Regions from separate parts of the Bacillus sp. Medicinal_06 genome, predicted to be linked through region 2. Evidence: riboswitches for the same ligand, from Rfam matches in the RefSeq annotation. Region 2 holds a riboswitch; the other holds the start of a gene.
The links. A riboswitch is a leader RNA that binds a small molecule or an ion and turns the genes downstream of it on or off. The one in region 2 is predicted to bind S-adenosylmethionine.
Positions count from the first base shown of each region.

Region 1: it holds a riboswitch for S-adenosylmethionine, as region 2 does, so the genes downstream of both, AC1M36_RS14610 (Na+/H+ antiporter NhaC family protein) here and AC1M36_RS16000 (methionine ABC transporter ATP-binding protein) in region 2, are expected to answer to the same signal.

Region 1 is NZ_JBWYHD010000005.1:322,598-333,511, forward strand. It holds gene brnQ3 (branched-chain amino acid transport system II carrier protein BrnQ3) at 1-236, shown strand, start outside; gene AC1M36_RS14580 (DUF3992 domain-containing protein) at 254-529, opposite strand; gene AC1M36_RS14585 (response regulator transcription factor) at 646-1,278, opposite strand; gene AC1M36_RS14590 (sensor histidine kinase) at 1,271-2,332, opposite strand; gene liaF (cell wall-active antibiotics response protein LiaF) at 2,332-3,072, opposite strand; gene AC1M36_RS14600 (PspA/IM30 family protein) at 3,180-3,842, opposite strand; gene AC1M36_RS14605 (lmo0954 family membrane protein) at 3,887-4,243, opposite strand; gene AC1M36_RS14610 (Na+/H+ antiporter NhaC family protein) at 4,414-5,730, opposite strand; SAM riboswitch class I at 5,825-5,929, opposite strand; gene AC1M36_RS14615 (ribonuclease FAU-1 family protein) at 6,082-6,600, opposite strand; gene gltP (glutamate/aspartate:proton symporter GltP) at 6,667-7,938, opposite strand; gene AC1M36_RS14625 (murein hydrolase activator EnvC family protein) at 8,357-9,625, shown strand; gene AC1M36_RS14630 (sodium-dependent transporter) at 9,850-10,914, opposite strand, start outside.
Region 2 is NZ_JBWYHD010000006.1:62,408-83,339, forward strand. It holds gene AC1M36_RS15895 (YhfC family intramembrane metalloprotease) at 1-523, shown strand, start outside; gene AC1M36_RS15900 (histidine phosphatase family protein) at 612-1,181, shown strand; partial or broken gene AC1M36_RS15905 (GNAT family N-acetyltransferase) at 1,210-1,919, shown strand; gene AC1M36_RS15910 (YbaK/EbsC family protein) at 1,939-2,415, shown strand; gene AC1M36_RS15915 (DMT family transporter) at 2,622-2,951, opposite strand; gene lipA (lipoyl synthase) at 3,007-3,903, opposite strand; gene AC1M36_RS15925 (M23 family metallopeptidase) at 4,094-5,092, shown strand; gene yunB (sporulation protein YunB) at 5,162-5,899, opposite strand; gene AC1M36_RS15935 (YunC family protein) at 5,955-6,257, opposite strand; gene AC1M36_RS15940 (bifunctional metallophosphatase/5'-nucleotidase) at 6,325-7,740, opposite strand; gene AC1M36_RS15945 (GntR family transcriptional regulator) at 8,205-8,576, shown strand; gene AC1M36_RS15950 (ABC transporter ATP-binding protein) at 8,582-9,448, shown strand; gene AC1M36_RS15955 (ABC-2 transporter permease) at 9,441-10,046, shown strand; gene sufB (Fe-S cluster assembly protein SufB) at 10,281-11,678, opposite strand; gene sufU (Fe-S cluster assembly sulfur transfer protein SufU) at 11,727-12,158, opposite strand; gene sufS (cysteine desulfurase SufS) at 12,148-13,368, opposite strand; gene sufD (Fe-S cluster assembly protein SufD) at 13,368-14,660, opposite strand; gene sufC (Fe-S cluster assembly ATPase SufC) at 14,676-15,461, opposite strand; gene metQ (methionine ABC transporter substrate-binding lipoprotein MetQ) at 15,698-16,504, opposite strand; gene metQ (methionine ABC transporter substrate-binding lipoprotein MetQ) at 16,607-17,419, opposite strand; gene AC1M36_RS15995 (methionine ABC transporter permease) at 17,442-18,107, opposite strand; gene AC1M36_RS16000 (methionine ABC transporter ATP-binding protein) at 18,100-19,125, opposite strand; SAM riboswitch class I at 19,354-19,463, opposite strand; gene AC1M36_RS16005 (hypothetical protein) at 19,589-19,933, opposite strand; gene AC1M36_RS16010 (thioredoxin family protein) at 20,084-20,392, opposite strand; gene AC1M36_RS16015 (toprim domain-containing protein) at 20,396-20,740, opposite strand.

The DNA of each region.
Region 1 (10,914 bases), on a different contig from region 2:
ATGTTGGCTCTTTAATTGGAGCTGCAGTCGTAAGTATATTTGATGGATTAAAACAAGGGAATATGCCAGTGACATTCATTACTTCTTACTTTGAATTTATTCCATTCTATAACGAAGGAATCGGTTGGGTCTTACCTGCACTAGCTGGTGCAATCATCGGTCTTGTAGTCGCTAAGTTAAAAGGTACAAAACCAGTACCATTAATGGAAACCCCTTCTAAACCTAAAGTATCCTAATGTAAAAAAACTCCCATTTAAGGGAGTTTTTTTACTTGATAAGAATTATGATTAAAACTACTTACTTTATATGCTTTTGTATAATACTCAAGGTTCGTATCAACTGTTTCTACTTTTACAACATCATAACATTCTATTTGTTTTACTAAAAATAAATAATATTCTTCTGTCGCTTCAATGATTGCTATACAATCTGTTTCAATATCATACTGCTCCTGAAGTGCTTGCAATGCATTCACGTAATTCTCTAACTTTTCTTTTTTACTCTTTTCAAATATTGTTTGAACTAACATACACTCTCCCCCTTTGTATGTAGTGTTTCTAACTAAATGATAACGCTTTCAAATAAATGCGTCAATAAAGAAAACTTCCACTAATGAAACAAGTCATCTCCAGTGGAAGTTCCATCTTATTTCGTTAATTGGTGTCTAAACGCATAAATAACCGCCTGCGTACGATCACTTACATTCAATTTATTTAATATATTACTTACATGTGTCTTCACAGTTTTTAGTGCAATAAATAGTTCATCTGCAATTTCTTGATTACTTTTTCCCTCTGCAATTAATAATAAAATTTCAGACTCTCGTTCCGTTAAATCTTCATGAAGCGGTTGTTCTTTCTTTTGGCGCATACGAGACATCATTTTCCCAGTAACTTTCGGCTCTAGCACCGTTTCCCCATCATAAGTCGCCCTCACTGCATCAGCAATATCACTTGCTCTTGATGTTTTTAATAAATAACTTGTTGCCCCAGCTTCGATGACAGGATACAGCTTTTCATCGTCTAAAAAGCTTGTCACGACTACAATTTTTGCTTCTGGCCATTTTTGAATAATAGCACGCGTTGCCTCAACACCATCCATTTCATCCATAACAAGGTCCATTAAAATAATATCTGGCTTTAGTGCTAATGCTAATTCTGAACCTTTTCTTCCATTTTCGGCTTCTCCAACCACTTCAATATCCGGTTGAGTCGATAAATAGGCGGATACACCCATCCGAACCATTTCATGATCATCAACAAGCAATACTTTAATCATGATGTTCCTCCCCTCTCTCTATCATAATTGGCACTTTTACTTCAATTTGCGTGCCTTTATTCGGAAAACTAAGTACTTTTAATGTTCCTCCAATTTCATGAACACGTTCTTGAATAGATCTTAAGCCATATGACCCTGCCTTATTAACACCTACTTCAAATCCAACACCATCATCAATTATCTTTAAAATAGCATATTGGTCAATTTGGCGAAGACGTACTTCTGTTTTCTTTGCTTTTGCATGTCGTAATGTATTAGACAACGCCTCTTGTACAATACGGAATAAATGATCTTCCACACCTTTTTTTAATTGAATCGGTTCAATCAACCATTCTATTTTCATATGTTGTTTTCTAGAAAGTTCTGTTAACAGTTCTTCTATGCCTTCTGTTAATTTTTTACCTTCTAATTGTACAGGACGTAAATGCAAAAGTAATGCTCTCATTTCCGATTGCGCATTTACAACCATATTTTCCACAAGTTGCAATTGCTTTTTCGTTGTTTCTGGCATATGATCTACCTGTTCATTAATCGCTGACATCATCATAGACATTGCAAAAAGCTGCTGACTCACTGAATCATGCAGTTCCCTTGCTAGTCGATGCCTTTCTTGTGAAATCGCTTCTTGTCTCATTTCTTCATTCCAATGAGCTCGTTCATTCGTTACTTTTTGAAATAGCCCAGCCTGTTCCTCTAATCTTCGAGCAAGCGCAATTACTTTTCGCTCTACTTCATGAAATTCATCTTCTGCAGTAAACGAAACATCCTTTGGGAAATTCCCACGCTCTACTTCAAACAAGAAAGTATTCAAGCCTTGAATACGCTGCTGCATATAATAACCAATCGCATACCCTACAATTCCACCCATAAGAAGACTTGTACTGATAATTAACAAGCCAATTGGAACAGAAGCAATGGATTCTTTCCATAATAAATCATATACACCTTGCCCGCTTTTCCATACATATACAACTGTACAAATAAGTGCAATACTAACAGAAGATAACATAGAATAACGAATATACATCCATGAAATATTTCCTTGCTTTTTCATTATACTTTCCTCACTTCCGTATCGCCTACGACAAGCGAAGAAATAATTTTAATACGTCGAGGAGCTTCTTTATACTGTTCTGTCTTAAACGTAACATTTCGATTAAAACCTGTTTCTTCATGACCCGGAAGCAAAACTCTCCCCATGATGACAGAATGGTTTAAAGATAGTTCAATATCATATGGAACATACAAACGAATGTTACCAATAACGCCACGAATAACAATGACCGTTTCCCCTTCTGGAATCATTGCCGTCGTCAAATCGATTTCAACATCACCGACTCCATACTGGACATTAATATCTTCTAACTCATAAATATGATCCATCATTCTTATGTTACCAACCATTATATTTTTAAGGTATGGTTCTGTGCGATAGATTTGCTTTTCTTCATCTATATATCCTTTTTCCTTAATTTCTACTTGTATCGCTTTGGGCTTCTGCTGTCCTTGAATAAGCTGATAACCAATGAAAGCTAAGCAAGCAAATACAACGAGTACGAAGGCCGCTGATGAAAACAGGAAGAATAAAAAAACAATCCCCCCGACAAATAAAAATACATTCCCTCTCACATAACGATTCTTTTTTCGATAGTGCCTTCCGAACATGATCATAATAAACGCAAAAATAAGAGCTCCTGGTTCAAAATGCCCGAGAACCATATCAAGAAAAAGACCAAATCCAAATATGATGAGGAGCATCCCCACTAGTTGTGATTTTGAAAATTGTTTCTTCATTTCAGCTCCCCCCTTCTTGTTACATATAAATAGAAGAAAAAGGTATTGCCTGCCAACACCTTTTCTTCTATCACTATATCATAAGCTCGTTTTATAATATACTACAATTATTTTATTACTTCTTTGTCTAAAGATACTTCATTTTTTTCTTTCATTTCACGCTCAAGTTTTGCAATTTTCATATCAAATGTATCACGCTCATGATCTTCATTCATGCGAAGCTCTAAATCACGAATGTGATCTTCAATTTCTTCAAAACGCAAGAACGGATTATTCTCATCCATTTTATGAAGAGCTGTATTCATACGACGGTTTGCATGTGCCATATTTTCGCGAGCCATTAATTCCATGCGCTTTGCATTCATTTCTTTTAGTTTATTCTTCATTTCAGAAAGACGACGTTCTAACTCATCAATTTGCTCCACTACACCTGCATACATTTCTTCTAGACGAGCGACTTGCCCTTCATAATATGCTACTTCTTCTAATGCACGTTCATGCAATTGCATTTCTCCTGCTTCTTGTGCAATTATCGCCTGCTTTGAGCGCTTATTTACGAAATAACGAGCCTGCTCAAGTTCACGGGAAAAGTTAGATTTTAATGTTTTATGACGCTGAATTAATTTTTCAATTTTTGTTACTTCACGCTCACTATCACGTAAATATTGATTTAACATAGCAATTGGATTTTTTCTTTCTTTCTCATCTAATACATTATGAAAATCTGCTAAAATTGCATCGCGTACACGTCCGAATAAAGATTGTTTCATTCTAATCTTCCTCTCTTCTACTTTATGATTTAAATTATTTTATATTAGTTTTTCATTAACTTGTTCCACTCATCTTCAAAGTTGCTATATGGCTTAGAAGCTTCTGAAGCAGCATCCACTACTACATCTTTTTCTTTTTTCCACTCACGGTATCCGTAGTATAGAACGACTAACGCTGCAACACCGATTAGTGCTGGGGAATGAGAAAGGGCAATTGACAAGCCGATTAAACCGGCAATACCCCAAGCTAACTTTCCAAAAAATGATTGTGCTCGCACAAATGATTTATAGCTCCAGTACGCAATTCCTGCTCCAATTGCGAATCCTACAATACCAGCAAGACTACCAAGAGCAATTAAAGCCAAAATACCGGCTGCGATAAACGCTAGAAATTGTTTCATCTTGTGCTTGCCTCCCTTCGATTTGATACTCTTATCTTAACTATTTTTTCGTTTTTCCATAACGAGCTTAAGAACCGTTTTCTAATCAGACTTAAGACCTATTCCAAGTCAGCCTTATATGAAGGTGAATGTAAAGAAAAAGGATGTCTTATATAAGACATCCTTTTTCTTTATGCTGTTTTATGATATTGCTTTTTTTTTGCTACTTTTGAAAATCGTGGAAATCCTATTAAGATAGAAACTACACCACAAATTCCAACTAAAATTGGATAGAACGCATATGGTAATAATTCAACCGGTGACAATGCTGCAAATCCTGCTGCCGTTAACATTTGAGCACCGTATGGAACTAATCCTTGTACAGAGCATGAGAAAAGATCTAACACACTCGCTGATTTTCGTGGATCAATTTCATATTGATCAGCAATATTTTTTGCAAGCGGACCAGTAAAAATAATAGAAATCGTATTATTCGCAGTACACACATTCGTCAAACTTACTAAACCAGCAATTCCAAATTCAGCACCTTTTTTCGAACGAATACTACGTGTTAATGTATTCATTAAATATTGAATACCGCCATTATATTGAATAATTTCAACCATTCCACCGATTAAAATTGCCAGTAATACAAGCTCCATCATTCCACTTATTCCTGTTGTAACACTTTTAAAGAAGCTAGCTAATGTGTAGCTCCCATCAATAAGACCAATAAGTCCTGATAGAACTGTTCCACCTGCTAACACAACGAGCACATTCCACCCAAGTAAAGCTGTAACAAGCACACCCGCATACGGCAATATTTTCACCCAGTCAAATGTATGAGCTTTGATTTCTGTATGGTTTCCTACTGTAAGGAAAACCAATAATACAATTGTAATAATTGCGGCTGGTAAAACGATTAAAAAATTTGTTTTAAATTTATCTTTCATTTCCGTTCCTTGCGAACGAACAGCTGCAATTGTCGTATCAGAAATAAATGATAGATTGTCACCAAACATCGCTCCACCAACAACTGTTGCCATCGTTAACGCAATAGAAATATCTGTTTGCTGGCTAATCCCTACTGCAATTGGAGCTAGCGCTGCAATTGTCCCCATGGAAGTTCCCATCGCTAATGAAATAAAGGCCCCTATAACAAAAATGCCTGCAACAATAAATCCTTGCGGTAAAATAGATAGCGCTAAATTAACTGTAGAGTCAACCCCGCCCATTCCTTTTGCTGTTTCAGAAAACGCACCCGCAAGTACAAAAATCAACACCATAATCATAATATCCGGATTACCAGCCCCTTTGGCAAACCGTTCTACTTTTGATGTAAAGCTTTCTTTTCTATTCATCACTAATGCAGTCCCTACAGCAATTAAAATAGCTACAAGTATCGGCAATTTATAAAAATCCCCTGTAATAATTCCAGAGCCAATAAATAGCGCTAAGAATATTCCAAGCGGTAATAATGCTAAGCCATTTCCCTTCGTTTGTTTCAAAATAACATCTCTCCCTAGTTCTAAACCTTTTCTATCTTATAACAAAAGACCTCTTCCCAAAAGAAGAGGTCTTATACATCTATAAGAAACACTCTCCTCATCTATCAAGCACATGCTTGCTGGATTTGGCACAGCACTCTGTTGTGAGTCCGCTGCCGAGGCATCGTAGGGCCAGTCCCTCCGCCTCTCTTTATAAGAAGGTTTCATATTTTATTTTTAATAATAATTTCTTCCCTAACTTTACTCGCTTACTAATAAAAAGTCAATTATTATTTGCATGAAAATATTTTACATTTTTTGATATTTATACAAAACCATGAAATAAAATAAGCAATCTATAAGAAAAAATACTCATTTTAATTTTTGAATTTCCCTTTCTAAAATTTCGATCCAAAAAAACTTTTTCTTTTCAATTGTTGTAATAATCCACTTAGCTGTATCCCAAGCTACATGATATTCTTCTTTAGAAATATCTCCAGCTACATATGCTTCCTCTAACTCATCTGCATCCAATACATATACATCACCATTAGGTAATAACACCACATCTAAATAGAGATCATCGAAATATGGCATGCCTCTCTCATCTACTTTATAATCTTTGGCCACATCAATATAAAACTGCACTAACTTCTTCTTTTCATTTAACATAGCTGTAATCGCAAAGTTCTTATCATTTATAAAATACTGCATCCATGTGTACCCATCATTTACAATACAAAGTTTTTGATTATTATATTGCTTATAGCTAGGCTCTTTCACTTTTTGCATATGCAGCACACCTAACATTCCTTGCTCAATTGTCTTCACTTCATATGTTTTCTCTATTAACCGTTCCCAAGTAGAGCCATCGCCATATTTTCGTTTCATGATTCCCAACTCCTTTTCTATGCAAAAAAGCCCCCACATCTTATGCGGGGGCTCTGCCAATAGCTATTAAGCTGCCTGTTTTTCAGAAAGCTCTTTTAAATAAGCTTGTCCTTTTTCAGCGTCATATTGACCTTCCCACTTAGACATAACTACAGCTGCTAAAGAGTTACCTACTACGTTAACTGCCGTACGAGCCATATCTAAAATACGGTCAATACCTGCGATAAATGCTAATCCTTCTGCCGGAATACCTACTGTACCAAGTGTTGCTAATAATACAACAAATGATACACCCGGTACACCTGCAATCCCTTTAGATGTAACCATTAATACAAGCAATAATGTAATTTGCTGCGCGAGAGATAAATCAATGCCATACATTTGCGCTAAGAAAATCGCTGCAATAGCTTGATATAAAGTTGATCCATCTAAGTTAAATGAATAACCTGTCGGAATAACGAAAGATGTAATCGCTTTCGGACAACCGAACTTCTCCATTTTCTCCATGATTTTCGGTAAAACCGTTTCTGAGCTTGCAGTAGAATACGCTAAAATAAGCTCATCTTTTAAGATCTTAAAGAATTGGAAAATGTTAATACCAAATATTTTCGCTGTAAGTCCTAATACTACTACAACGAAGAAGATCATTGATCCATATACGACAATTACTAATTTCCCTAACGGAATTAATGAAGCTAAACCAAATTTAGAAACTGTAACACCAATTAATGCGAATACACCAAACGGTGCGAATTTCATAACTTGGTTTGTTACATAAAACATTGAATCCGCTACACCTTGGAAAAATTGAAGAACCGGTCTTCCTCTTTCACCGATCGCTGCAACTCCTAAACCAAATAGTACAGAGAAGAAAATAATAGCAAGCATATCACCTTTTGCTAATGATTCTACAATATTTGTCGGAACAATGTTTACAAATGTATCAGCAAAAGAGTGACTTTGCACTTGCTCTGTCGTTTGCGTATATTTAGAAATATCTGTCTTTGTTAACTTATCCATATCGACGCCGTTTCCTGGTTGGAAAATATTCGCTACCAGTAGGCCAACAACAATCGCAACTGTTGTAATGATTTCAAAATAAAGAATTGTTTTTCCGCCTAATCGACCTAGCTTTTTCACATCACCAACACCAGCAACACCAACAACGATGCTTGCTACGACAATCGGTACAACGATCATTTTAATTAATCGGATGAAAATATCACCAATCGGTTGTAAGTACTTCGCTACTGCCGGATTGTCATAAAAAATCGCCCCAACTGCAATACCAAGCGCAAGCCCTATTAAAATTTGCCATGCAAGTCCTATCCTTTTCATACTTGCTACAACCCCCTTCTTAGATGCATTAACTCTACCATTCTCTCGTTCTATGAAACTAAGAAATTAAGAGTATTACATATTATTCGACAATTCACTACATTTTTGTCCCTGTTAAAAATGATAAATCAAAAAATGAAATCTGACAACAAAATAAGTTTGCGTGAACACAAATAATTTTCTTGACAAAAACAAAACTCATGTCAGAAAACCTAACATGAGAACGATTCCTTAAAGTGTTTATTAATATTTTCTCTACTTTATTTCTATCACATCAAACGACATAATATACAAAAATTACCTCATTTCCGACAATTCATAGTACATTTATAAAACTTTCGTTACATTATGGTTACAACAATAGACAGTATTCTTCCAATTATGATATATACATCATAGGGAAAGGAGCTAGACCATTATGAAAAAGAAATTTGTCGCTTTCAGCGTCTTAGCAGCGAGCACTATTTTTGTTTCCCCATTGCTATCACCAGTATATGCGGAAACAAGTCAAGATAAATTATCTAATATTCAATCCGAATTAGAGGGTAACCAACAAGAATTACAGAACAAATCAGCAGAGAAAGAACAGATGGAAAAAGAGATACAAGACTTACAGAAAAAAATCGATGAATTAACAGCTTCTATAAATAAAAATGAAGCTGATTTAAACGATATACAAACAGAAATTAGTAAAACACAACAAACAATTGCCGATAAGAAGAAACGTATCGAGCAATTACAAACAAATATCGACACTCGTCAAGACGTCATTAAACAACGACTACAATCCATGCAAGAAAAACCACGAACAAATATCGTAACTGAAGTATTGATGAACTCAAATAATTTCGCGGATCTTGTTGATAATATGTATTCCGTTAGCTTGATTTTAAATAACGATACAGAGATTGTAAAAAAACAAACAACTGATCAAGAAACTGTAAAAACAGAAAAAGAAGCTGTTGAAAAGAAAGAACAGCAACTAAACGAATCGAAGCAAAAATTGGAGCAAAAGCAACAAGAACTTCAGAAAAACCACCAAGAACAACAAGCACTTATTAACGATCTACATACTAAAGTATCAAAAGTAGATTCAGAGATTGAAGGCTTAGAAGAGTCAAAAAGTATTTTAGAAAATCAACGCCAAGCTGTTCAAAAAGCAATTGAAGAAGAAAAACGAGCAGAAGAAGCTCGTAAAGCCGAGGAAGCACGTAAAGCGGAAGAAGCACAAAAAAACGCTTCTGCTAAAGAAGCTGCACAAACCGCTCCAACACCGCAAGATACAAATAAAAATGGCTTTATAAAACCAGCAGCCGGAAGATTCAGTTCAGGATTTAACGATCCTTCCCGCGGACGCCATGCTGGTTTAGATATCGCCGCTTCTGGCACAGTACCAATTATGGCAGCTGCTGATGGTGTTGTCATTCGGTCTGATATGTCATCTAGTTACGGAAATGTTGTCTATTTATCACATCGAATGAATGGCAAAACATACACAACAGTATACGCTCATATGAGCAGCCGCTCTGTATCTGTCGGTCAAACTGTAAAACAAGGTCAACAATTAGGTTTCATGGGAAATACTGGGCAATCTACTGGTCAACATTTACATTTTGAAATCCATATTGGCGAATGGAATGTAGGTAAAACAAATGCAGTTGATCCTTCTGGTTATATCGGATCATAAATAAAAAAACTCGGTGCATACCGAGTTTTTTTATTTACGACGAAAGTTATAAAGAAAAGTATTTGCTATAAAATAAAACTTTAATCAGCCCTCACCAATCGGACTTTTACGGGCAGTTGATCTCCCATCCATCTTCCTTGTTCCTCTCTGAATCTTGAGATGGGAGTCTTACCGCCCATTAATGCGGGATACAATCAAACTAAAAAGCAGGGAGAAACCCCTGCTCATTTTGTAAACATTTTAAACACACCAACTGCATTTAGAAACACAATTACTACTGTTACCGGAATAATATAACGCAGTAAGAAAAACCATATGTTAAATAATGTTTTCCCTTTCGTTTCTGTAACTTCTAATTCTTTCATTAATAAGTCTTTACTCATTTTATTTGGTACAAACAATGAAATTGCTAGTACCCCTAGCGGCAGCAATACATTACTTACTGCAAAATCCACTAAGTCAAAAAATGTTTTTCCGAAGACTTTCACATCACTCATAACTCCGAATGATAAAGCTGATGGAATTCCAACCGCAAAAATAAGTAATCCAATAATAAATGATGCTGAAGGACGTTTTTTCTCATTATCTTTTGCTACAGATGCAACAACAATTTCAAGCATTGAGATTGCAGAAGTTAACGTTGCAAAGAAGAATAAAATTAAAAACATGATAAAGAAAAATTGTCCGAATGGTATTTTCGCAAATACAGCTGGAAGAATAATAAACAATAAGCCTGGTCCCTCTGTTGGTTTAACTCCTAATGCGAAGATTGCCGGGAAAATTGCTAGTCCCGCAAGCACCGTAATAAAAATTGTTAAACTCACAATTGATGTTGCGGACTTTGCTAAATGCTCTTCTTTCTTTAAGTACGAGCTATACGTTACCATCACCGAAGCACCTACTGTTAGCGAAAAGAAGGATTGTCCCATCGCATACAAAATTGTATCTGCTGTTAGTTTTGAAAAATCTGGTTTTAAGAAAAACTCAACACCAGCCCATGCCCCATCAAGTGTAAGAGAACGAATAATAATAGCAATAAATAAAATAAATAATAGAGGCATCATATACTTACTTGCTTTTTCGATCCCCTTTTCTACACCTTTACTTACTACAAAAATAGTGCAAAGCATAAAGAGTAACTGAGCACCTACTGCACTAGCAGGATTCGAAATTGTTTGCTCGAACAATTTTCCGTATTCCACTGTCCCGCTCCAAAAGTTACCAGTCACACTATAATATAAATATAATAAAATCCATCCACCTACAACACTATAGAAAGATAGTACACT
Region 2 (20,932 bases):
TATCTTTGAAGAAGCAGGACGGTTCATTGCCTTCTTCTACTTACTTAAGAAATTCCGAGAATATAAAGATGGTTTAGCATATGGAATTGGACATGGAGGAATTGAATCTATTTCAATTGGAGCTCTAGCTAGTCTCCAAACTCTATACTTTGCTATTTCAATCAATAATGGAAGTTTTTCAAAGCTTATTGAAAAAGCTCCTCAGCTCAGTCAAGTACAAGATCTATTGCTTAGCACGCCTTCCTATCTCTACTTACTAGGTAGCTTAGAGAGGATTTTCGCACTGATCCTGCAAATCGCTTTCACAATGCTTGTATTATATGGCGTAAAACATAAGAAATATATTTTTGTCTTATACGCTGTACTTTTCCACGCTTTTGTGGATTTCTTTGCGGCCCTATATCAGAAGCACGTAATCAACATATTCATTACAGAGGGCCTCATGGTTGTGTTTGCAATTTGCGCTTTTATCCTTATTCGCAAAATGAAAGAAAAACTGATTACAGAATCCACTACAAGCTAAGCCAACATGGCTTAGCTTTTTTGTATAGAGGACTTTTTCCCTCTTTGTCGAAGTATGTATCGTCAACTAAAAAAATGAGGGATGGATTTTGAAAAAACTTATTGTTATACGTCACTGCTCAGCTGCTGGACAAGAGCAAGATGCAGCACTAACAATTGCAGGAAGAGAGCAAGCAAACGCTCTTGCGGAGTTTCTCATAAATAATAACCTGCAAATACAGTCCATTATTTCAAGCCCGTTTACTCGTGCTATTCAATCCATTGCACCATTTGCATTACAAGCTAATTTACCAATTCAAGAAGACGACAGACTATCAGAGCGCATATTAAGCGAGGTTCCAATGGAAGATTGGCTAAACAAACTAGAACATACTTTTACAAATATAGATATTGCCTTTTCAGGCGGAGAGTCAACAAAACAAGCGATGAACCGCGTTGCATCGCTTATTCAAAATGTTTTAAACCAAGAACAACAAGTAACATTACTTGTTACACATGGAAATTTATTAACACTCCTTTTAAAATACTTTGATAATCGGATTGGTTTTCTAGAGTGGAAAAGCTTAAGCAATCCTGATGTGTATGAAATTACGATTGATGAACAAACAACAATCCACAGATTGTGGGGAGCTACTGTTGAAAACTGTAACACAAAATAATATTGAACAAGAACATATTTGCTGTGCAATGTCAGATAAGAAAGTGAAACGTGGTGTCGAGCTAAAAAAAGAGTGGTTACAAGATCGATTTGAAGAAGGACTTGTATTTAAAAAGCTAGATGTGAAAGGAAAAGTGTTCATTGAATACCTTCCAGCTGAGTACGCATGGGTACCTATCTCCGCACCAGGATACACATGTATCAATTGCTTTTGGGTATCAGGGCGCTTTAAAGGGCAAGGATACGGAACAGAGCTCTTAGAAGAATGTATTCAAGATTCTAAAGCAAATGAGAAGCATGGTATCGTTGTTATTTCAAGTAAGAAGAAACGCCCATATTTATCAGATGGCAGCTACTTAAAGAAAAAAGGATTTCAAGTATGTGATACAGCACCGCCTTATTTTGAATTACTTGTGTATAAGTTTGATTCAAATGCTCCTTCACCACATTTTATAGCAAGTGCCAAAAACATGAAAATACCAAATCAAAACGGCTTAGTTGTCTATTATACAAATCAGTGTCCTTACACTGATTATTACATTCATCAAGAATTAGCCAATATCACAAAGCAATATAACATCCCTTTTGAATACATTCAGTTGACATCGCGAGAAGATGCGCAGCATGCTCCTTGTGCCTTTACAACATACGGAGCTTTTTACAATGGAAAATTTTGAAACATGAAATTTTAAGTGCGAAAAAATTTAAAAAAGTGATGATGAAACTGCAACAAATATAGAAAGGGGTATCACCAAAATATGTACGAAGAAGTTATCTCTTTATTACATAAAACAAATGCTTCCTACGAAAAATTTGAACACGAACCCGTTCTCGATTATGAGACGGATCGAGTCGTTCGTGAACGTCTCGGCTTGCAAGGTGCTCCTAGTAAAAGCTTATTTTTAAAATCAAAATCTGGATTCTATTACGTTTTCTTCACACTGGAAGGAACTCGTCTCGAGAGAAATGAAATGAAGGAACTTACCGGTGAGCGCTTATCCATTTGTTCACCTGATGAACTAAGGGAACAAACAGGATGTATTCCTGGATGCGTCGCTCCTTTTGGCTATTCACAAGAAGTAACGATTATTGTGGATAGCTCCGTTTATAACTATGACAAAATTTTAATTACACCAGGTGTTCCGGAATTTACAATTGAATTATCCACAGAGGAATTAAAAAAAATTTTATCCACATGTCAAAATAATGTTTTGGAGTATAGAAAAGCAAATTAAAAAACCTAGGTAAAACATTTCTTTTAGGTGGCAGAGAGCGTCCGACCGTGGATAGATGCGGTCAGGGACTCTTTTCGCCCATTCCATGTGAAAACCAAAAGATTCAATCAGTAGAGATTCCTCTTTTATTTTTATAGCCATAGTTTATGTGTCAGCAAATCACTATGAATGGATATCAAAAACAGAGCTAATGATTCAGCTCTGTTTTAATGTGCGCTAGATCCTGACATATTTAGTACTGCTACCCCGCCTATGATAAGTACTAATCCAACTGCTGTTTGCCACGTGAAGGCATCTTTCCAAACAAGCACACCAATTAATGCCGTTAAAGCTGTTCCTACTCCTGACCAAATGGCATATGCCGTACTAAGTTGTATATGTTGCAATGCTTTTGACAGAAAGAAAAATGCTGAGGCAAACCCTAACACGACTCCTATGCTGGGCAATACTTTTGTAAAACCATTTGAGACCTTTAACATGGATGTACCAAATACTTCACTTACAATCGCAATTGCTAAAAACAGAAAGGCTTTCATACAGTCCCTCCTAAAAAATCCTTCTTAGCATGTCACTAAGAAGGATTTTTTACAATTATTTTGCTGCTGCTGTATTTTCTTTCGCAGAGCGTACTTGCTCATCTGCATGATAAGAAGAACGAACAAGCGGACCAGCTTCACAGTGGCTAAATCCTTTGCTAAGTGCAATTTCTTTCAGCTCAGCAAATTCAGCTGGTGTGTAGTATTTAATAACTGGTAAATGCTTTTTAGATGGTTGTAGATATTGTCCAAGTGTTAAAATATCCACATTGTTCGCACGTAAGTCGTCCATTGCTTCAATTAAGTCTTCTCTTGTTTCACCTAGTCCCACCATAATGCTAGATTTAGTTGGAATATCAGGTTGCATTTCTTTTGCACGACGTAAAAACTCTAATGAACGAGGGTATTTTGCTCTAGCGCGAACTCGGTCAGATAATCGACTTACTGTTTCAATGTTATGGTTTAAAATATCTGGTTTTGCATCCATTAACATTTTTAAGTTTTCTTCTACCCCGCCCATATCAGATGGTAACACTTCAATAGACGTGAATGGATTTTTACGACGAACAGCGCGTACTGTTTCAGCAAAAACAGCTGCTCCGCCATCTTTTAAATCATCACGTGCAACCGCTGTTATAACAACGTGTTTTAAACCCATTTGTACAACAGAATCTGCTACGCGTTCTGGTTCTTGTAAATCAAGCTCTGTTGGTAAGCCTGTTTTAACCGCACAAAAACGACAAGCACGTGTACAAACCGCACCTAAGATCATAAATGTTGCTGTTTTTCTTACTGCCCAACATTCGTGAATGTTTGGACATTTTGCCTCTTCACAAACGGTATGAAGCTGCTTAGAACGCATCATTTTCTTTAAGCCTGTATAGTTTTCATTTGTATTTAACTTAATTTTCAACCATTCGGGCTTGCGCTTATATTCTGTTTGTTTTGCCATGTTATCAACTCCGCACAATATGAAATAGTTTACCGTGTTCGCTTCTTTCAATGTAACATATCTATTCTAACGTATGAAAGCGATTTGCTCAAATGAAGATTCCAAGAATTTTTACCAATGATTTACTATAATGAAATATCTCGTATATCCCACACTAAAAAGAGTGATGTTGTGAAAGGAGTTTATTTTCATGCTTCGAAAGATTGCCCTATTTCTTTCTATTTACTTTTTTCTTGGGCAAGGTATTGCCTATGGTGAAGTGGATCAAAATCAAATTTATGAAAAGCGCATGACATTATATAAGGAAACTGAAAAAAATACTAATATTCCATGGTATTATGTAGCAGCAATTGATCAATATGAACGTAACATTCGTAGCGTAAGAAAAGATATTCCGAAAAAACCTGATGCCGTCATATCCATTTACTTTAAACCAGAAATGTGGTCTGGTCCTGCCAATGCCACTTACAATGATACATTACCCCATACGATTTCTCTCTTTGGCGGGATTGGTTTAGACGGCGATAAAGATGGATTTGCAAATGCAAATAACGACCAAGATCTTTTACACACAATGGCAACTATTATAAAGAAGCAAGGGACTTCGGAAGACCGTATTAAAATTATGCTGTGGGAATATTATAGACGCGCAAAAACGGTTGAATTAATTACCGAGTACGCTCGAATCTATAAGCACTATGATCGCATTGACTTACAAGGAAATGCTTTTCCCCTTCCTGTCTATAGCGATAATAGCTACCGTAGTACATTCGGTGCTGGTCGCAGCTTTGGCGGAAGACGTATCCATGAAGGCACCGATATTTTTGCAGGACATGGTGTACCCGTAAGATCTACCTGCTACGGCATTATCGAAACAAAGGGCTGGAACCGCCTCGGTGGCTGGCGCATCGGTATCCGCGATTTATATAACAATTATCATTATTACGCACATTTAGGCGGTTTTTCGAAAGAAATACAACTTGGTCAAATTGTCGAACCAGGAAAAGTCATTGGCTTCGTTGGTAACACAGGCTACGGCCCTCCTGGTACATCTGGGAAATTCCCTCCGCACTTACACTTTGGTATGTATAAAGACAACGGCTATACAGAATGGGCTTTTGATCCATATATGCATTTAAGTTTGTGGGAGCGAAAAGAACGTGCAAATTTAAAAAACAACCGTAGCTAATCGCTACGGTTGTTTCCTTTTAGATCCTATAATGTCTTTTCAAACTTACTCATCCGTTATAGTATCTTGTTAATCATCCGCTTTCTTCCCTTTACTATCTGGCACAACAACTCCACCGCTTCCATAATAAGATGGTACCTCTCCTTGTACAATTCGCGTCGCAATCGGGATATGCTGTTTCACCTTAACTTCTTTTGTGCGAAAGGGAATAATCACCTGCAGCGTCACATCGACTTCCATGACCACTTCAATTGCGGTATTGTTAATCCCGTGTGGCTTTACATTTTGCTTAATATCCGTATTCACATGGCCGATTGTTGTAAAATCAATCGGAATATCTGGCCCTAAATTACCAAGGAGTGCATTATCCGTTATGCGCCCAAGGGGAACAGACATCGACACTCCGCTCTCTTCTGGCAAACCGAGCGCCTTCATATCCCCATTCTCTACTTGATGCAAATATTTCTCTATGTATGCAGTAGTCGATGTTAAAATCTCATTTACTTGCTTTGTATTTAAATCGATTGTGGATACTTTTCCATTCTTATCGTTTTGTACTTTCATTAATGAATCCACATCAAACCCTTCCTTAATCCGATCCTTTACTGCCTTCGTCATGACAACCGTTGCCATTTTATGTGTCTGCACTTCTCCATACTTGATCAATGTCGGCTGAATACTTTTATTCACAATCCAGAATCCTTGTAAAGTTAACAATAAAAAAATGATAAATGAGATGAGTAGTACATGCCGAAAAGGAAGCGGCCCTTTTCGAAACCGCGAAGCTTTTGGACGAAATGTACGCATAAGAAAACCCTCCTTCTTATATCATTTCTATGCAAGAAAGAGGGACGATATATGCTTATATCATTTTTAATAGTGCATCTTTTCCAATTGTTCCTGCTGGAATGCCTAAAGCCTCGGCCCCAGTCGTAACCGATTCAAGCGGTGCTTCAAGCAGTTGTTCAATTGTTCTCACACCAACTGCGCGGCCAGCAATAATTCCTCGGTCTCCTAATTTCTCATTTAAGAGACCGACATCTAAAGCGCCGCACATAATATATCCTTTATCGCTCATAACAGCCAGCAAATTTGTTTTTGGGAGCTTTACGCTAACCGCTATAAACGTATAGTTATCAATGATAATCGGTTCCACATTCACCATCGTTCACACACTCCTCTCTTTCTTATCTTTATGAAAAGAGAAAAATGAGTGTTACAGGTTAACTAGCCTATAGTTTAATGGAAGATGTATAAGTTATTAACATCTCTGCTAACACATCTCGTAACAGTTCTGGCATATAATATTGCTTTTCAGAAAGTGTGGATAGTTCTGGGTATAAGTACCCGAACGTAAACATATCAATCGTTCCAACAGTATATACGCGATCTAATTCTAAAGATTCCCCATTAATGAGCACATCTTTAAGTAAAATTTTATTTCCAGGAATCGTATCCGGAATAACTTCTATACCATCATAAATCATTTTCCCCATCACTTTCCCGCGAAAACCGAGCCCTTTTACTTCAAGCTCTTCCATACTTGGACAACGTGCTTTTAAAATAACTTCCCGTAATGTTTTACCTTTTACTTTTAGTGCACATGGATTAATAGGATGTGGACAAATGCGGTGAATATCGCCTCGTGTGACAATCCCTTCTTCTAATCCTTCTAATAATACACCCGCATTCACCATGCCCACTTCAGCATTACACCACTCTTTTAATGCACTTGCCAGCATACTAGGAAATGGTGTTTCCTTAAACCAATCAATTGGTAAAGGCTCCTTCAACTCAACCACAGGCTCTGCCATTATATTTTTACTTTCTTCTTGCAACATTTCAATTGTGGATAAAGGTTTGTTATAAGCACTTAAACGCTCTGTTTTAATCGCTCTACCATCCTTTTTCAACAACTGCCCTGTTTCCTTATCCACAGTAAGCTGAACATGGCCGATGTAGCGCCCCCACTTTTCACAGCAACAAAGTAAAGTTCCATTCACGAGAACACCACGTTCAAATAGGTGATGTGTATGCGCTCCTAAAATTACATCGATATCATAATTCTCCGCCATATACTCATCGGCACTTTTCCCAAGATGAGAAAGTACAACTGTAATATGCGCTTTATCTTTTACTTCTGCCAAAATGGATTCTAAATGCATCATCGGATCTTCAATATGCCAATCTAACATTTTATAGAACTCCGGATAGGCTACTGTTAAACCGATTAAAGCTATTGTAATCCCCTCTGTAGTTGTATGAAGTTTATACGGCTTCGCCCAAGTAGGACGAACGCCCTCTTTTTCAAATAAATTCGCTACGAGCACCTCAAATCCAGCATGATCATATAAATGGTTTAAATGCTCCTTCGCTAATGTAATCCCTTCATTATTTCCAATCGTTACATAATCATATAACGCCTCGTTTAATAACTTTGTATTTCCCAGTCCATTTGTTGCTTCCGTAATACTATGAAAACGATCCACGTGATCGCCAATATCTAACGTTAAAACAGATTCCCCCGCTTCTTGTCTTCGCTTTTTCTCTTCTAGTACAAACCTAGAAATTTGCGGCCAATTTTCAAAATGACTATGTATATCGTTTGTATGATAAAGGTGGATGATTGTTTCTTTATTGATATCCAGAGAAAAAACCTCCTCTCATTTCCTTACTGCATTTTACGCTACGCGCTTGCGATAATCCTGTAAATACTTTTCGCCTTTTCTTGCTATTTTACATTGTACTCTCATTAGGTGAAAAAGCAAAAAATTCTCCTTTTCATATAGAACTTCCCTTCTTTAAATATCTAACTTGTTTTTTGAAAGAAATACAAATTTCCTTCAAAAAACAAAAAATAATTCCCACCACTGATTATTAGCCTTCACCAATTGAACTTTTACGGGTAGTTAATCCGCTACCCGCCTTCTTTGCTTCTTCTGGGCTTTCAGATGGAAATCTTACTGATTGTTAATGTGGGAGAAATTTGAATATACTCACTCACATGAACATTTTTTATATAAAAATTCTGAAAATATATTGCATTTTTGATACGAAATATATATATTGTATATAGAGTGTATATACAATATAAAGACTAAGAGGGATTTGCATGCAAATAATTATTTCAAACAGTTCTAAGGAGCCAATTTACGAACAAGTTACCAATCAAATAAAATCACTAATTTTAACTGGTGATTTAAAAGAAGGATCGTCACTCCCATCAATGCGCCAGCTGGCAAAGGACTTACAGATTAGTGTTATTACGACAAAGCGCGCGTATGAGGAGCTAGAAAAAGCAGGCTTTATTTATTCAATTGTAGGTAAGGGCTCTTTTGTTGCTGAACAAAATTTAGATGTAGTACGTGAGAAAAAATTAAAAGTGATTGAAGAACAATTATTGGCTGTCATTACTAATAGTAAGGAAATTGGGCTACCCTTAACGGAACTGCAAGAATTATTAACTATTTTATATAAGGAGTAAACGATATGGAAAATATAGTAGAGCTACACAATGTTAGTAAAACATTTCAAGGTTTTTCAATAAAACAATTAAATTTACAAATTAAAAAAGGATTTGTAACAGGCTTCATTGGCGCAAATGGTGCAGGGAAATCGACAATCATTAAAATGATAATGAACTTATTAAAGCCAGATGCAGGCGAGATTAAAATTTTTGGATTAGACTATGCATCGCACGAAAAGGAAATTAAAGAGCGCATCGGTTTTGTTTTTGATAGTAACGTATTTTATGAAGGCTTAAATCTGAAAGATATTAAGCGAATCGTCGCACCTGCTTACAAAAATTGGGACGATACCATATTTAAGCGTTATATAGAGCAGTTTGAATTACCGATGAATAAAGCGATTAAAACTTTTTCAAAAGGTATGCAGATGAAAGCTTCATTAGCGCTTGCGCTATCACACCATGCCGAGTTGATTATTATGGATGAGCCAACAGCTGGCTTAGATCCAATATTTAGACGGGAGTTACTCGATTTACTGCATGAATTAATGCTGGATAGCAATCGTACAATTTTCTTCTCTACACATATTACGACGGATTTAGATCGCATCGCTGATTTTATTACCTTTTTAAAAAGGGGAAAATTAATCTTTAATCAGTCGATTCATGAGGTGGGAGAAAACTATGCTCTCGTCAAAGGCAGTACGGATTTATTAGATCGCGATACAGAAAAAGCCTTTATGCATGTTCATCGTGCACCAACTGGCTTTGAGGCATTAACGAATAATGTAGCCGAAGTTGAAGAAATTTTTGGTAATGAGGTTATAATTGAACGTGCCTCATTAGAAGATATTATGTATTATTCGAAAGGAGTAGGGTACCATGCTTAATTTAATCAAGCGCGATTTAATTTTACAGAAGAAACAATTGCTAGTTTATTTAGGCTGCATTATCTTTTTTATTGTGATGAACACGCACCCTATTTTGCTCTTTACAATTACAAGTATTTTTATTCCCTTTAATACGCATGCCTATGACGAAAAAACTGAAACAAATATTTTATTAAATTCTTTACCATATACCCGTAAGGAAATTGTCGCTTCACGCTATATTGGGGCAATTGTTTACATGTTGCTAGCAATTGCTGTAACAAGTTTAATGCTTATCATCTTTCAAAAGTCATTTACTATAGAGCATATTGTAATGGGCAATACACTATTTTTGCTATTTGCAGCCATTACCTTTCCACTATTTTATCAATTTAAGCAAAAGCATATGTCGTCCATTGTCATGGTTTCATTTTTAGCATCAGCTTATTTGGGTCCACCTGCTGTACAATTTCTAGCAACACAGTTTAGTACAGTTACCGATGCTATTTTCAGCTTATCTGTACCTGCATTGTATACCGTAGCTACATTTATTATCATATGTGCTTATATCATTTCATGGGGAGTATCATTCATCATTTATCAACGTAAAGCTTTTTAATTCAGAACATTTCCTATTATCAAAACTTCCTTAATGCATGATAGCATATACGCATCCATAACGAGATTATGGTTTCTTTATAGAAAACGAGAAAAACTCGAGATCTAAACATTTAGATCTCGAGTTTTTCCATGTCATTTATTGTCGAGCGGTCGATATCTCATGTCGAATCGCCGATATATTTGCCTCGCACAAAAAAGCGCCCTGCTTGGCAGGGCGCTTCCACTTTAAATATTAACCAATAGAACCTTCCATCTCAAACTTGATTAGGCGGTTCATTTCAACTGCGTATTCCATTGGAAGTTCGCGAGTGAATGGCTCGATGAAGCCCATTACGATCATTTCTGTTGCTTCTTGCTCAGAAATACCACGGCTCATTAGGTAGAATAATTGTTCTTCTGATACTTTTGATACTTTCGCTTCGTGCTCAAGTGAAACGTGATCGTTTTTAATCTCGTTGTAAGGGATTGTATCAGATGTAGATTGGTTATCCATGATTAACGTGTCACATTCGATGTTAGAGCGAGAATTTGTCGCTTTTGGTCCGAAGTGTACAATACCACGGTACGTTACTTTACCACCATGTTTTGCAATCGATTTAGAAACGATTGTTGAAGATGTATTTGGTGCTAAGTGAATCATTTTCGCACCAGCATCTTGGTGTTGGCCTTTACCAGCAATCGCGATAGATAATGTTAAACCACGAGCGCCTTCGCCTTTTAAGATAACTGCTGGGTATTTCATCGTTAATTTAGATCCGATGTTACCGTCAATCCATTCCATCGTTGCGTTTGCTTCACAAACAGCACGTTTTGTAACTAGGTTGTATACGTTGTTCGCCCAGTTTTGGATTGTTGTGTAACGGCAATATGCATCTTTCTTAATGATAATTTCTACTACCGCACTGTGCAGTGAGTTTGTTGTGTAAACAGGTGCTGTACAACCTTCTACGTAGTGGACGTGTGCGCCTTCGTCTACGATAATAAGCGTACGCTCGAATTGTCCCATATTTTCAGAGTTAATACGGAAATACGCTTGAAGTGGCGTATCAACTTTTACACCTTTTGGAACGTAGATGAATGATCCACCAGACCAAACTGCAGAGTTTAATGCTGCGAATTTGTTATCAGTTGGTGGGATTACTTTTCCGAAATGCTCACGGAAAATATCTTCGTTCTCTTTTAATGCGCTATCTGTATCTTTGAACACGATTCCTAGAGCTTCTAGGTCTTCTTTCATGTTGTGGTATACAACTTCAGATTCGTACTGTGCAGATACACCAGCTAAATATTTTTGCTCAGCTTCTGGAATACCTAATTTATCAAATGTTGCTTTAATTTCATCAGGTACTTCATCCCAAGACTTCTCAGATTTCTCAGATGGTTTTACGTAGTACGTAATTTCATCGAAATCTAAGTCGTTTAAGTCGCCGCCCCATTGTGGCATTGGCATTTCATAGAACTTATCCAGTGATTTCAAACGGAAGTCTAACATCCACTGTGGTTCTTCTTTCATACGTGAAATCTCTTCAACGATTTCTTTTGTTAAACCGCGTCCAGCACGGAAAATCGAAACGTCTTTATCCTTGAAACCATATTTATAATCGCCGATATCTGGCAGTTGCTTCGCCATGTTGGTATGTCCCTCCTTAGATAACCTCGTTTTTAGGAACCCTTCACATTACTTATCTTCGTTTAAGCCTTTTTCTAACGCTTTCCAAGCTAATGTTGCACATTTAATACGTGCTGGAAACTTGCATACGCCTTGTAATGCTTCAATATCTCCTAAATCTACGCTGTCATCATACTCTTTTCCTAGCATCATGTCAGAGAAAATTTTAGAAAGCTGAAGTGCTTCTTCAATTTTCTTTCCTTTTACTGCTTGCGTCATCATCGAAGCTGAAGACATAGAGATAGAACAACCTTCTCCTTCAAACTTCGCTTCTTGCACAATCCCATCTTCTACTTTCATCGTAAGTTGAATACGATCGCCGCAAGTTGGGTTGTTCAAGTTAACTGTAACACTATCTTCTAACACGCCATGGTTACGAGGATTTTTATAATGATCCATAATAACTTGACGATATAACGTATCTAAATTATTAAATGACATTTGTGAAATACTCCTTTGTTTTCGTTAGCGCTTCAACAAATGTATCAATTTCTTCTTTTGTATTATATAAATAGAAGCTTGCACGTGCTGTAGAAGAAGCTTTTAACCACTTCATAAGCGGTTGTGCACAGTGATGTCCTGCGCGAACCGCAATGCCTTCTACGTCTAATACTGTTGCCACATCGTGAGGATGTACTTCATCAATATTAAATGTCACAAGACCAGCGCGATGCTTTGGACCATAAATTGTTACGCCATCTACTTCTGATAGTCTTTCTAAAGCGTACTGCGCTAATTCATGTTCATGCTTTTCAATATTATCAAGACCGATCTCTTCTAGGAAATCAATTGCCGCTCCAAGTCCAATCGCGTTACCGATAATCGGTGTACCCGCTTCAAACTTCCACGGAAGTTCTTTCCACGTAGAATCTTGCAAGTCTACGAAATCAATCATTTCACCGCCAAATTCAATTGGCTCCATATTTTCTAGCAATTCCTTCTTACCATATAATACGCCGACACCTGTAGGCCCGCACATTTTATGAGCGGATAACGCGTAGAAATCACAGTTTAAATCTTGTACATCCACTTTCATATGAGGTGTACTTTGCGCACCATCAACGACCATAATTGCACCGTTTTGATGAGCGATTTCTGCAATTTCTTTTACAGGATTAATCGTTCCAAGTACGTTAGACACATACATGATAGAAACAATTTTTGTATTCGGTGTAATTGTTTGACGGGCATCTTCAATAGAGATAGTTCCGTCTGGCTGAAGCGGAAGATATTTTAAAGTTGCGCCTGTTTTCTTCGCAACTTGTTGCCACGGAATAATGTTACTATGGTGCTCCATGTAAGAGATGACGATTTCATCGCCTTCTTTTACATGTTCCAGGCCATAGCTGGCTGCTACTGTATTTAATGCAGTTGTTGTTCCGCGCGTGAAAATAATTTCTTCCATTGATTTTGCATTAATAAACTTGCGAACTTTCTCGCGTGCACCTTCATACGCATCGGTAGCTTTCGTACCGAGCGTATGAACACCGCGATGCACGTTAGAATTATATTCTTTATAGTAACGCTCTAACGTTTCAATGACTTGAATTGGTTTTTGAGAAGTTGCTGCACTATCGAAATATACAAGTTGTTTACCGTTCACCTTTTGATCAAGAATTGGAAACTGTTTGCGTATTTCATGAATATCCATTAGCGAACTTTCCTTTCAATTACCTCAACAAGCTGTGCTTTTACTCCTTCAATTGGAAGCTCATTTACTACAGGTGCTAAGAATCCATGGATGACTAAACGTTCTGCTTCTCTTTTCGGAATACCACGGCTCATTAGGTAGTATAGTTGAATTGGATCTACGCGACCTACAGAAGCTGCGTGACCTGCCATTACATCGTCTTCGTCAATCAGAAGAATTGGGTTTGCATCACCGCGTGCTTTTTCATTTAACATAAGAACGCGAGAAGATTGCTGTGCATTTGATTTAGATGCACCGTGTTCAATCTTACCGATTCCGTTAAAGATAGATGTTGCGCTATCTGTTTGTACACCGTGTTTTAAAATGAAGCCTTCAGAGTGTTTACCGAAGTGAACAACTTTCGTTGTAAAGTTTTGTGTTTGAGACCCGCGGCCAATTGTTACTGTTTTTGTATCAGCAAATGATCCGTCGCCCATTAAGTTCGTTACGTTCTCTGAAATTGTATTTCCGTCATTCATAAGGCCTAATGCCCACTCAATACGGCCGTCACGTCCTACAACACCGCGGCGGTTTACGTAAGATGTTACATCTTTCGCTAATAGATCAACTGCACCGAATTTCACTTGTGCACCTTGTTCTACGATTACTTCTGCCACGATATTTGCAATACCTGTAACAGTTTCATGTGCTACGTAGTTTTCTACGTATGTTGCAGAACTGTTCGCATCAGCTACAAATAATACGTGGTTATATACGTTTGCTTCTTCGCCGTCTACTAAGAATACAGCTTGAAGTGGCGTTTCAAGAACAACGTTTTTCGGAACATATACAAATGCTCCGCCGTTGATTAATGCTGCATGAAGTGCTGTTAAACGATGTTCGTCTACCTTCACACCGTCTTTCATTAAATACTTTTGTACTAGTTCAGCATGCTCATTTGCAGCTGTTACGATATCCGTGAAAATAACACCTTTTTCTTTCGCTTCATCAGCTAAAGAAACGAATGCAGTTGTACCAGTGCGGCCCACTAGTACGCTGTTATTTTCATCGATTAAGTTTTTCACCGTTTCTGGAAGTTCCGCTAAAGAACTTACAGGCTCTTGCTTAGGAGTAGCGCCTTTTCCGATAAAATCCCATTTATCGATTTTTGTTTTATCAGGCGTTGGCATTGGAAGTTCAGTTGCTTGTGCAAGAGCTTGTAAGCGGAACTCAGTCAACCAAGCAGCTTCGTTAACTTCGCTAGCGCGCTGACGGATTGTTTCTTGATCGAAAGGTAATGTACCGATTGTCATGTTTATGCTCCTCTCTTACGCTTCTTGCTCTGCTGTTTCGTCTTCAATACCTAGTTCTTTTTTAATCCAGTCGTAACCTTCAGCTTCTAGACGTTGTGCAAGCTCAGGGCCACCAGATTTAACAATGCGACCGTTCATCATAACGTGAACGAAGTCTGGAGTGATGTAGTTTAATAAACGTTGGTAATGCGTAATCATTAGGCAGCCGAACTCTTCGCCGCGCATTTCGTTAATACCTTTAGATACAACTTTTAATGCATCGATATCAAGACCAGAGTCGATTTCATCTAAGATTGCGATTTTTGGCTCAATCATCATTAATTGAAGAATTTCGTTACGTTTTTTCTCACCGCCAGAGAAACCTTCGTTTAAGTAACGTTGTGCCATTTCTGGATCCATTTCTAGGAACTCCATATTTTTATCTAATTTACGGATAAATTTCATAAGAGAAATTTCGTCGCCTTCTTCACGACGTGCGTTAATTGCAGAACGTAAGAAGTCAGCGTTTGTTACTCCGCTAATTTCACTTGGATATTGCATTGCTAGGAATAGACCCGCTTGTGCGCGCTCATCTACTTCCATTTCTAATACATCTTCACCGTCGATGATGATGCTACCTTCTGTTACTTCATATTTCGGGTGACCCATAATTGCAGAAGATAAAGTTGATTTACCTGTTCCGTTAGGTCCCATAATTGCGTGGATTTCTCCACCTTTTACTTCAAGGTTTACACCTTTTAAAATTTCTTTACCGTCGATTGATACATGTAAGTCTTTAACCGTTAATGTAGAACCAGCCATCTCAATACCTCCATTAATCCTCTATATACATTTTAAAAATTCCTAAAACATTCACATTCTCATTTTATTCTCATTCTAATTTTATATCAAATAAAATGATATCGCAAACGCTGAAAAAAAGTAACACTTTTTTCACAAATGTATATAAGTATTTCCCTCACATCCTACTATGATACACCTTTCTTCTTATTTATATAAAGAAAAAAGGGCTGGAAATTTCCTAGCCCCTTTCATGTCTACTCATTTACCGGAAGTACTGCTCCCTTATATTCTTTATTAATAAAATCTTGAATTTCTTTTGAATGTAAAACTTCTACTAATTCCTTAATTTCTTTTTTCTTTTCATCGCCTTTACGAACGGCAATAATATTTGCATACGGAGAATCTGATCCTTCAATTGCAATTGCATCTTTTGTAGGATTTAATTTTGCATCAATTGCATAGTTTGAATTAATGAATAACGCATCACCTTCATTATTTTCGTATAGCTTTGGCGAAAGCCCTGGCTCAACATCTGTTTTAAACTTCAAGTTCTTTGGATTCTCCACGATATCTTTGACTGTCGCTTTAACGATATCTACACCATCTTTCAGTTTAATGACGCCGCCTTTTTGCAATAATGCAAGCATACGACCGCGTTCTGCTACGTTATTACTCATAATAACCGTTCCACCATCTGGAAGGTCTTTTAATTTTTTATATTTTTTGGAATATATTCCCATTGGCTCTAAATGGATTTTCCCTGCATTTACAATTTTATATCCCTTTTCCTCGATCTCCTTATCTAAATAAGGAATGTGTTGAAAATAGTTGGCATCAATGTCTTTATCGGCTAACGCTTTATTAGGTAACACATAATCTTGGAATGTTTCAATTTTTAGTTTGATTCCTTTTTTCTCTAATATTGGCTGTGCTTTTTCTAAAATAACAGCATGTGGCACGTTAGAAGCTCCCACAACAAGTGTACTTTCATCTTTCCCGCCGCAAGCAGCTAATGCAAATACAAAGACTGCTATAAAAATGGTTAATATAATTTTCTTCATCAGATGTCACCCTTATTTTTGTAATTTTCATAACTTTTTTCATATATGCATTTTATTAGGTACAAAATAAGAGCTGGCATTTACCAGCCCTTTTGATACCTACTATTCTTTTACAGGAACAACTGCGCCTTTATATTCCTTGTCAATGAAGTCTTCAATTTCTTTAGAATGCAGCACTTCTACAAGAGCTTTAATTTCTTTCTTATCTTTATCACCTTTACGAACCGCTACTACGTTTGCATATGGAGAGTCATTTCCTTCAATCGCGATTGCATCTTTTTCTGGGTTTAATTTCGCATCAATCGCATAGTTAGAGTTAATTAGAACAGCATCGCCTTCTTTATTGTTATACACTTGTGGCAATAAACCAGGCTCGATATCCGTTTTAAATTTTAGATTTTTTGGATTATCTGCAATATCTTTTGTAGTTGCTTTAACTGGATCTACCCCATCTTTAATTTTTAAAATACCTTCTTTTTGTAAAATCGCTAAACCACGTCCATGGTCAGCGACAGAGTTACTCATAATAATCGTCGCTCCATCTGGAAGGTCTTTTAAGCTCTTATACTTTTGAGAATATACACCAATTGGTTCTAAATGAATTTTTCCGGCTACTTCAAAATCGTATTTTTTATCTTTAATTTCTTTTTCTAAGTATGGAATGTGTTGGAAGTAGTTCGCATCTAATTCCTTATCCGCTAATGATTTATTCGGCAATACATAGTCTTGGAATGTTTCAATTTTTAATTCAATTCCCTTTTTCTCTAATAAAGGTTTTGCCTTTTCTAAGATAACAGCGTGCGGTACGTTAGAAGCTCCTACAACAAGTTTCTTTTCATCTTTATCTTTCCCACCACAAGCAGCTAAACCAAAAATTGACGTTGAAATAAGTGCTGTAAGTAATAATTTTTTCATTTGAAACACCCTCCCATTTTAATTATCGTTTATCAATTCGAATTGTTACACGATCACCAATCCACTGAATTAAAAATACAACGAGTAATACACAAATTGTTGCAACGATTGTTACATCGTTATTTCCACGCTGAAATCCTTCTAAATAAGCAAGTGTACCAAGACCACCAGCACCGACAACACCAGCCATCGCTGTATAGCCTACAAGTGCAATTGTCGTTACTGTAATACCAGATACAAGTGCTGGCAAAGATTCTGGAATCAATACTTTCCAAATAATCGTACTCGTTTTTGCTCCCATTGCTTTTGAAGCTTCTATTACTCCTTTATCAATCTCACGAAGTGCAATTTCAACCATCCTTGCATAAAATGGTGCCGCTCCAATAATTAAAGCTGGTAGTGCTGCGCTTGCTCCAAGAATTGTTCCAAGGAGAATCTTCGTAAATGGAATTAATAAAATAATTAAAATGATAAATGGAATGGAACGAAAGATATTTACAAATGCTCCAATCGCTGTGTGAATCGCTCTATTTTCCCATAAATTATCCTTTGCCGTCATGAAAAGTAATAGTCCTAAAATAAGACCTAAAACAAATGTCGCAAATGCTGCGATTGCCGTCATATATAATGTTTCACCTGTTGCTTCTAGCATTTGATTCCAGTCGACGTTCGCGAGTAACTTATCCATGTGCAATCACCTCCAGCTCTACTTGCTCTTGATGGATTCCTGCTATTGCTTGTTGGATTGCCACTTCCTCACCATTTAAGTGAATCACTAAACTTCCATACGATCCATTGTTTGTTTGAGCAATATTCCCTTGAAGTACACTTACTTCTATATCATCCCGCCTCATTAATCTCTGGAGTACTGGACGCTCTACAGAATCACCAATAAACTGTAAACGAATGACTTTTCCATCTGGATATTTTTCTAATAAACTCTCAATTGTTTCATTTGTATCTTCAGAATCTGTTAGCTGTTGTACAAATCGCTTTGTAATCTCCTTCTGTGGGTTACGGAATACCTCTAGTACAGGACCCGTCTCTACAATTTTTCCTTTTTCCATGACTGCAACACGATTACAAATTTTACGAATCACATGCATCTCATGTGTAATAAGTACAATTGTTAAGCCAAGACGTTTATTAATATCTAGTAGTAAATCTAAAATTTGATCTGTTGTTTCAGGGTCAAGCGCTGACGTCGCTTCATCACATAGCAGCACTTTCGGATTATTTGCTAATGCTCTCGCAATCCCAACGCGCTGCTTTTGTCCACCGCTTAATTGAGACGGATATGCATCGCCTCTTCCTTCTAATCCAACAAGATGAATTAACTCATCTACTCGTTTTTTTCGCTTTTCCTTATCCACTCCCGCAATTTCAAGTGGAAAAGCAATGTTCTCACGTACAGTTCGTGACCACAGTAAATTAAAATGTTGAAAAATCATTCCGATTTCTTGTCTTGCCTTTCGAAGTTCATTCCCAGTAATTGCTGAAATCACACGATTTGCTATCGTAATCTGTCCTGAAGTTGGTTTCTCTAATTGATTAAATAATCTGATTAAAGAACTTTTACCAGCGCCACTATATCCGATAACACCAAAGATCTCGCCTTTTTCTATTTTTAAATTGGCATCATCTACAGCAGTGACATCACCGCTTTTTGATTTATATATTTTCTTTACATTTTCCAATAAAATCATGATGTTCACCCCTTTTTGAATTAAAAAGCGTAAGCAGCTCGTTCAGATTTACTCCCACAATTTTTATTTTTGGTGTAAGAATTACTTAAATCTAACCGTCGCCATAGCTAAATTTCTTATTAGCTCCTCTTATTATTCGAATGTCCTCCTCATTCAAACAACAAAAAAACCTTTCTGCTTTTAGAATGAGCAGAAAGGTTTATATGCGTATATCAACATGATCCCTTCCTCTCATCTCTCAAAGCATTTGCTTTGCAGGAATTGGCACCATTTCAATCTAAAAATTGACGGTTGCCGGGCTTCACAGGGCTCAGTCCCTCCACCTCTCTTGATAAGAGAAATCAGATTTAATTTTCGTCTGATTTGAAATTTATGAAATTGTCTATATTTTATGACTTGAATTGTATCAATATACACCCACTATGTCAACAAAAAAATTCTTAAAAAACGAAACTTCAGACTATTAAGCACCTACTGGCATTGGCTTACATATATGAAATACGGATTCTAATAATAACATCGTACGATACGTTCCGTTATATTGCACACGTCCGCTGTGCAATAGTGTTTGCAACCGAACATTTCCAGTAACTAATCGCCTTAAATCTTCTTCCTGAAAGCAAATAAGTTGTTCCGTTCCCCGTGTCTCTTTCAAAAGCTGTATATACTCTCTTGAAATTTGAAGTGAGCAACACTCATCTCCAAAACGAAAATTGATCGTTTTTTCTCCTTGCCGAAGAAGCGGTTCTAGATGATATTGGCTATTAGCATACGTTACAAATGATTGAAGCAACGAATATAATCTCATTCTAGTCACATCCTTCATCTCACTTTCTCCTAATACCATTCCATCTTCTCAAACAGCAATCCTGTTACTTTCTCTCGACAAATAACGTACCGCTTTGATACCTCGACATATTTCCCAGAAAATATGTCGAGGCGGCAAAAACTTTGCCGCCTACTGTAATTCTTTATATAAATATTCAACTGAATGAAATGCATATATTTTCTTCACAATTGTTCCACGCTCAAATACGAGTAAGCAAGGTACACTTTCTACTTCATACTCTCGCGCTAAATGCGGGGCATAGTTTAAGTCTAGCATTCCTATTTCTAATTCAGATATAGTTGCTTCTACCACTGTTAGCATCTTCTTTGCTAATTGGCATGTTCCACACATCGGTGTATATACATATAACACTGTTTTTTCTTGGTCTGCTATTAGAGCTGTAGCTTCAGCACCTGTCCAGTCAATCACTTCTATCATTCCTTACCGTAAATATTCTGTATAAACGTCAATGTCAGCTCCCCATAATACGTTCGCTAAATGATTAGAAGGAGCAGTAGCCACTTCACGGTACGAACGATCAATGTAAATATGCTCGGCCTGCGGGAATTCTTTTCGAAATTGTTTTCTAAGCTTTTCACCTGCAGCATCAGCATCCACTAATACATACACTTCTTTATCAAAAAACTGATCAATGAGCTCATCCATTTTCGACAAACCAATTGTACCATTTGTACAAACAATTTCCACTGGTTCACGAATAATAGATTCAATCTTTCTTCTATCTGATTTTCCTTCGACAATAATGACTTTCTCTACATAGACCATACGTCATCACCCGATCACCATATACTATAAAACAACCTTACTTTAGTATATAGTATATTCGATATTTTCATGTTGTTTCCTGTTTATTTTTACAAAGAAAAGCGGAGGCGGCTCACTCAGAATGTGAGGGGGATGGAGCTAAATCAAGAAAAGCGCAAGCGGCTCGTTCAGAACAGGAGGACGTTGGAACTC